Regions from separate parts of the Shewanella vaxholmensis genome, predicted to be linked through region 2. Evidence: riboswitches for the same ligand, from Rfam matches in the RefSeq annotation. Region 2 holds a riboswitch; the other holds the start of a gene.
The links. A riboswitch is a leader RNA that binds a small molecule or an ion and turns the genes downstream of it on or off. The one in region 2 is predicted to bind cyclic di-GMP.
Positions count from the first base shown of each region.

Region 1 (3,821 bases), on a different contig from region 2:
CTGCGGATGCTTTGGTTGAACCGGTAAACTTTGCCGAGCCACCACTGCGCTTAGAAGGTGAAGCGGCGCGTTATAGCCGTTATAACCAAGACGACTACACTCAAGCGGGTAATCTGTATCGCATCTTCTCAGAAGCGGAGAAAGCGCGCTTAGTGGCAACGATTTCAGGTTCACTAAGTCAAACAAGCTTAGATGTGCAGCAACGTATGCTGGCACATTTCGAACAAGCCGATGTGGATTACGGTCAGCGTATTAGAACGGCATTAGGGTTATAAACTGCGTTTCTAAGAAGTTAAGCTTCTAAGTCGACACTGTTTATCTCAATAAAACCGTCGTAAGTAGAAAGGCCAGTGATGTTTATCACTGGCTTTTTTGTTGCGGTAATTCAAGCTTCAAAGTATTTAGAACAGCAGAGTGACAACGCCTAAGAGTGCGAATAATACGGCGCAGCCGCGGTGTATCCACAACATAGGTAATTTTTCGGCGCTGAAATGGCCTGCGATCACCACAGGTACGTTGGCAAGCAGCATACCTAAGGTTGTGCCTGCAACCACCATAGTTAATGAATCGTATTTTGCGGCTAACACTACCGTTGCGATTTGCGTTTTATCCCCCATCTCGGCGATGAAAAACAGGATGAAGGTGGCGAGGAAGGGGCCCATTTTATAGAAACGGCTCTCTTCGGCATCGACTTTATCTGGGATTAACACCCAAAGGGCTATCGCGAAGAAGGACGCAGCCACTAAATAGCGGGCAAGATCTGGGCTGACCCAGTTAATCGCCCATTGACCAATCCAAGCGGCGGCAAAATGGTTGAATAACGTTGATAGAAAAATGCCTAAAATAATGGCGGTTTTATTTTTAAATCTTGCGGCGAGAATAAGTGCAAGCAATTGAGTTTTATCGCCAATTTCGGCAATAGCAACCGTAAAGGTTGAGGCAAGTAGGGCTTCCAAGTGTGATCCTTTAGGGGTGGTTAAGACATAAGCACAATAAACCGTCCACCCCTAGGTGCAGTCATTGTGCTCAGGTCTTGCTGGGCAAATCGATGATTTGCTGTGAACACCATGGCGTGTGGCCAAGTATGTTGATGTTCACCCTAGATGACGATGGCTCGAAATCCAGTTAGCTACTCCCCCGAAGCGAGGTGGGCATTATACCTAAGTGAAATTCGGTTTCAAGCACGAGTTTATCGCAGTAGGCACGAATGGATGTTTGACAGGCGTCAGAAAAATACCGCGCAACATTCTGTAATTATATGAATATAAATGGGTTAATTTTTTGACAGCGTTGTCTTTTGTTGCTAATTTAGCCAGGTCATTTCTACTTGATTACATACTATTAACTCGTAGTGATTCGATGACACCTACCGTATTTGGCAAACTAATTGAAAAGTTAGGACGCAAAGCTTCCGGTCTAAGGTTGTAAATGGATTTTTTAGTGAACTAAGATAGCGGAGTTGCCGCAGAATTCGATTTCTGTGAAAGATAAACGACTGCTGTTTAATGCTGTTGTTTGCCCAAATACCACTTTTATACCTAAGCCCAAGCCAATACTGGCTAAGATGGGTGCAAATGGAGTGCATTAAAGTGGCAAATCCTACTGTTTTTTCCCCTGTTTCTAAATTGAGTTTATTGGCCGCCGCAGTGATGGCGGCAAATACATTTGTGAGTATTTCTGCGCAGGCACACGGTTATGTTGTGGCGCCAGAGTCACGCTCCTATGCCTGTAAAACCGGCAACAATGCCAACTGTGGCGCGGTGCAATGGGAACCGCAAAGCGTTGAAGGACCATCGGGTTTTCCTGAGTCAGGTCCTGCGGATGGCAAACTGGCGAGTGCGGGTAATGGTGCTTTCTCGCCTTTAGATGAACAGAGTCCCAGCCGTTGGTCAAAGACAGATATTAAAGCGGGCTGGAATAAGTTCAGTTGGCAGTTCACTGCCAATCATGTCACCCGCAATTGGCGTTATTATTTAACTCGCCAAGATTGGAATCAAAACCAAGCTTTAAGCCGCGCGAGCTTTGACTTAGCGCCATTCTGCGTGGTCGATGGCGGCATGGTGCAGCCACCTAAGTTAGTGACCCATGACTGCTATGTGCCAGAAGGTCGCAGCGGTTATCAAGTGATTCTAGCCGTGTGGGAAGTGGGTGATACCACCAACAGTTTCTACAATGCTATCGATGTGAACTTAGATTCGGGTCCCGTCGTACCGGGTGAATGGCTCGATGTGGGCGACATCAATCCGTCACTCGATCTCAAGGCAGGCGATAAAGTGATGACCAGAGTGTTCGATGCCAATGGTGAGCAACCGGCTAAGCAAACAGTGATTACTATTAGCGATGCGACTCAAGGTGATAAACAAAATTGGCCTTTTCTATTAGCGAGCGCGATTAATGCCCAGCAGTCTCAGTTAAAAGCGGGACAAAAAAATGCATCAGGTGTGATTGAGCCTGTGTATGGCAAAAACGACATTTTTACTGCGACGACTTCAGGTATTGAGCGTGTCGAAGTGGGATTTGATCTGGCGCCCGCACCGGGCAACAGCTTAGAAGTCACTTCACTTGCCGACGATTATCAAATTATCGACGGCGCGGCGCAGGTTCGTTTTGATGTCACCAGCAATGCTGAAATGTTAGTGTCTGCGTATTTGTTTAGCCACGATGGCACGGCTGCGGGTTTTGTGAGCCAAACCGTTAATAATACTAGTGCGAGCTTAGTGTTAGACGTGGTTGCGCCTAAAGCAGGGCATTATCACTTGCAGGTTAAAGCTGAGCCTAAACAAGGTGATGTTATTCAGCAGAACTTTGATCTCTTCTTAAAGGATCAAGCACCAACGCCGGAAGCGGATTTTGTCTTCCCTGAAGGGGTGAAAGGTTACGTTGCGGGCACCACAGTGTTACAGCCTAAAAATGGCAAAGTGTATCAATGTAAGCCATTCCCCTATAGCGGCTATTGCATGCAGTGGTCGGCTTCTGCCACAGGATTTGAGCCAGGTGTTGGCGCTTCTTGGACTATGGCGTGGACTGAGCTGTAAATTAACATGTTGAGTTAATCGATTCTCAACATGATGTGATTGGGCTTAAACACAGCGAATATGTTTAAGCCCATATTCAGCGCGCTCGCGACAGTCAAGTATACGTTTGACCTCGATTCCCCCACAATGCTGAACCCCAAGTATTTCCAACAAAGGTAGCGATTTTGTTGGTTTGTATGTTTTCGTTTACCACAGCGCTATTAAGTTGTTACCGTACAGTGCGCGACTTATCTTTGTTCACAACTGGCTTGCCCACTGGGTTTGGCTCTGTTAATGTCCCAAACTATCTATTTTACCTATGTTGTTATTAGGATTATCACAATTGAAAGTCATGCCACTTTTATGCAACCGATTTAGTTAGCCTCAATGGCTACTGGGTTGAAATATTCAAAAGCTATTGGGGCCAATTGATCTGCAGGAATGAGATCCGATTGGATGCTTTTTGAAGCTGCTTTAAGTGATGTGTTGCTTATTTCGATTTAAGACGCAAGGCTTTATCGGTTCAAATCTTACTCAAATAAAATAATAATTAATCATTGAACAGGACTATTGTGTGAATTCAAAAATGTTAGGCTCGATCGCCATCGTTGCCGGGACGGCCATTGGCGCAGGTATGTTAGCCTTACCTTTAGCTACCGCGGCTTTAGGTATTATTCCGGCGTTAGTGTTACTCGTCGTTATTTGGGGCGTATCTGCCTATACCTCATTACTGATGCTCGAAATTAACTTACGCACTGGCGTAGGTGATAACGTGCATGCCATTACGGGTAAATTACTGGGTAAAAA
Region 1 is NZ_JAUOEV010000017.1:3,766-7,586, reverse strand. It holds gene katB (catalase KatB) at 1-275, shown strand, start outside; gene Q4Q46_RS14620 (TMEM165/GDT1 family protein) at 402-956, opposite strand; cyclic di-GMP riboswitch class I at 1,368-1,467, shown strand; gene gbpA (N-acetylglucosamine-binding protein GbpA) at 1,590-3,035, shown strand; gene Q4Q46_RS14610 (aromatic amino acid transport family protein) at 3,601-3,821, shown strand, end outside.
Region 1: it holds a riboswitch for cyclic di-GMP, as region 2 does, so the genes downstream of both, gbpA (N-acetylglucosamine-binding protein GbpA) here and Q4Q46_RS04805 (glycosyl hydrolase family 18 protein) in region 2, are expected to answer to the same signal.

Region 2 (3,821 bases):
ACCACTAAGGTGGCACTATTTTGTCCGGTTGCCGACACGCCAGCGGGCACAGTCCAAGCGTAAGTTAAGGCATCACCGTCGGCATCAGAGGCACTCGCCACTATGCTGACAGTTTTACCCGCCTCCACTGTTGCAGTGGCTGCAACACTCACCACAGGTGCTTGGTTCGGAGTATCTGCCTTGTTAGTCACTGTCACTGAATCTGTGGCAGATAGCCCTTCTGGATCAGTCACTTTGAGACTAAAACTATAGGCAATATCAGTTTGCGTTGCACCCAATTGAATCGCCGCATTCACCATATCGGCGTTTGCGATGGCAATAGTTGGGCCAGACACTTGCGTCCAAAGATACGTCAGCGCCTCATTTTCAGGATCCCGCGATCCGCTACCATTGAGCGTCACATCGGCTGGACCAGTGACATTCACATCCGCGCCCGCATTGGCAATCGGCGCTTTATTCACTGGTGGTGTTGTCCCTTCGCCATGACCTAAACCTTCGTGCATCGCATTAAGAATATCGCCGTTATCGGCATCAATTTCCCATGCAAATAAACCACCTAACTGATTGGCAAGCACATATTGGCCCTTGGCTTTAACGGAACGCGCATCATCGAAAGTGATTAAATCACCCGTCGATGCTTTAAACACTGATGCCGCTTCTGCCGTTTCATCATAGCTGTAAGTCCAACCACTCCCCATGTACTCGTTCACTATCTGGCGATAATCCACCACGCCATCTTCCCATGTGCCTTTCACTTTGCCCGTTGCTGTCCCCGTGAATGGGTTATTGCCCGTATAGCCATTCACGCCTGTCCAGCCGCGGCCGTACATAGCGGCACCAACCACAATTTTCCCTGGGGTTACGCCTTGAGTTAACAGGGCTTTTACGCCCTTGTCAGTGGTGTAGCGGGTATCAGGATCCCAACTCGCCTCATAAAGATTGGTCTGATGACCGAGTTCAGTGTTTGTCCAACCGCCATTAAAGTCGTAACTCATCAAGAAGATGTAATCCATGTACTGCTGCGCAGCTTGGTAGTCGACTTTAGCGATTTTGTCATCACCCGCACTGATTGCCGATGTGAGTTCATAGGTACGACCCGTCTCAGCACTTAACTCATCAAGCATAACGCGCAGTTCACGCATCAGGGTCACATAGGTTTCACCGTCGTTGGCATTACCTAAATTGGGGTTAGCACCACTGCCACCGGGGAATTCCCAGTCAATGTCCACGCCGTCGAAAAATTTCCACGTTTGCAGGAATTCCTTCACCGATGCGACAAAGGTATCGCGCTTAGTTTTATCGCCAAAGAAAAAGAAGGGATCAGATAACGTCCAGCCACCAACCGAAGGCAAAATCTTTAGATCGGGGTGGGCTTGCTTGAGCGCCATCAATTGGCCGAAGTTACCTTTGTAGGGATCGGAGTAGTCACTCACGCCCGCCTGTGGCATTTGGACCGCCGCCCAAGGATCGTGGATAGCGACTTTAAAATCTTCACGGCCGCTACAGGCACGTTGCAACGCTTGGAAACTGCCGTCGATTTCTTTCAAACTATCGTTAATGCCATCACCACCACAAATAGGGGTAAAGCCATATAAAATATGAGTTAAGTTCTGTGCAGGGATCTTATCAACTGGGAACTTACGGCCGTACACACCCCACTCGACAAAGTAACTGCCAACCACTTTTCCCGACTTGTTAGCGTATGGACGATTGTTTTCTTTAAGCGGAGCATTGAGTGGCACTAAATGGCTGCCATCGGTATCGGCTACAAGGATTTCTTTGGCATCGCTTGCCGTACAACCGTCGCTGTTACAAAGTTGCACTTGCATCTGATAACGGCCACCTTTATTCACCTTAAAGTTAGCGGTGCCAGAAGCGCCCGAGGGACCTTCCCAAGCGACATTACCGTTGAGCAGCACTTGGGCTTTGTTGCCCACATCGCCACTCCAGAGGTTCCAGCTAACTGACACATCGGCAGCATCTTTAATGGTTACCAACTGATTGTAAGCCGTAGCGGCTTGATTCACTTCGATAATCGCGAACTTGGTTTCGCCCCAACCTATAGTCGGTTTACCGGGCGCTGCGGCAAATGCATTGGCACTCACGGTAGATGCCAGTGCAGAGGCCACCAGCAAGGCTGATGTTGAAATTTGAGTCTTGAACATGAGATATCCCTATTGAATTTTTTATATGAATCAATAAGGCAAACAAAGCGTAGACAGGAAACAACACTCTTAAGACCATGCAAAACGATTAACGATTGCACGAAGAAAAACCTGTGGTATCCCCGCTATCATAGGTACAGACGAACCCTTAGACCGGAGGCTTTGCGTCCCAGTTTTTCAACTGGTTTGCCTTTTACACACAATGACAACGTTGTCATTGCGATAATCAGCATAGACGTAAGCACAATAAAATTGCAACAAAATATTATCAACTAAGGTAGTGGTCTGATAAGAAAGCAATTAAATACAGTTCAACTATTTCTAATATTTACTTTGATAATTAATGATTTGCTGACTATTTTAGCCATAAAAAAACAGGACACGATAAGCCAAAGGCATCATCTGTCCTGTTCTCAATTTCACTATTTATGCTGCTAATACTGCTTAAATTGCTAGGACTAAGCCACTGTAATCTAATAGTTCAAAACCAGAAGCGAACAACATCTATGATCCTTATGCGCGAGGATAATCCCTTGCGAGCATCACAGATAAACCTCGGCACACTAAGGTTTCCATATCATCGACGCGGTTGATTTTCATCTCAGCTAAGGGCGCGCTCAATGCCATTTGCTTTAAGCTTTCGAGGCAGCCTTTGTAGTAAGGAGCACTGTTCATCATGTTACCCGCGAGCCAAATCCGATTGGGATTAAATAAATTCACGGTCCACGCCAGCCCCATACCAAGGTAACTGCCCGCACGGTATAAATCATCCTGAGTGGTGATGTTACGGCTGCGCACAGAATCGCCACTGGCGAGTTGCTCTAAGCTAAATTCACCTGATTCTGTCATCACGCGGCAATGCCCCAACTCGCCTGCAACCCCCGTCGCACCTGTAAAGGCTTGCCCATTAAACGCAATCGACATCCCTATCCCAGTACCGCACATGACCAACAACTCACAGGCATATTTGGCATCGCACGTGGCTTGCATACCCGCATCCATATCGTTGCAGATAAACTTAAGCTCACCTTGGGTTTTAACTGTATCGAAGCTCAAGCCATTGAGCCCGGGTAATGATTTACAGGCAACCAGACGATTATTTTGTACCAGTCCAGGTACGCCAATCGCTAATTGGTAATGCTGTAAGTCGTAATCGCATTCAAGCGCAGCGATTTGATTATTTAACTCTTCAATTTTAAAACCTTCGCCTGTGGGAATTTTATATTGTTCTGTATGTCCCGCGAGCTGAAGTTCGAACAGGGCTGTCGTACCGCCCACATCTATTGTTAGTATTTGCATCGCTTACTCCACTGATACATGCGCCCCACTCTGACCCCGAGCGGAGATGGCAAATGTTAGCATAGGGTCCAAATGTTAGCGATTGAATAAAACTTAAGTAGCTAATTTGTAAGGAACAAGTCTAAAAAAACATGACTGACATTTTGTTTTACTCAAGTTTTATGCTAAGAGTCACACAAATATTTTATGCTAAGAGTCACACAAATAAATTAAGGATTTAAAAGCTTAGCTTGCTCATCGCAGTCAGCACAAATTCACGATTGTATACAAAATCCTTTATTCGCTCCCCTTGCATCTCGCGCGTTAGGCTTGCGATAATCCGAGCTGGTTAGAACTCAAATAAACGTATCCTTAGGC
Region 2 is NZ_JAUOEV010000003.1:251,370-255,190, forward strand. It holds gene Q4Q46_RS04805 (glycosyl hydrolase family 18 protein) at 1-2,165, opposite strand, end outside; cyclic di-GMP riboswitch class I at 2,278-2,366, opposite strand; gene Q4Q46_RS04810 (ROK family protein) at 2,679-3,464, opposite strand.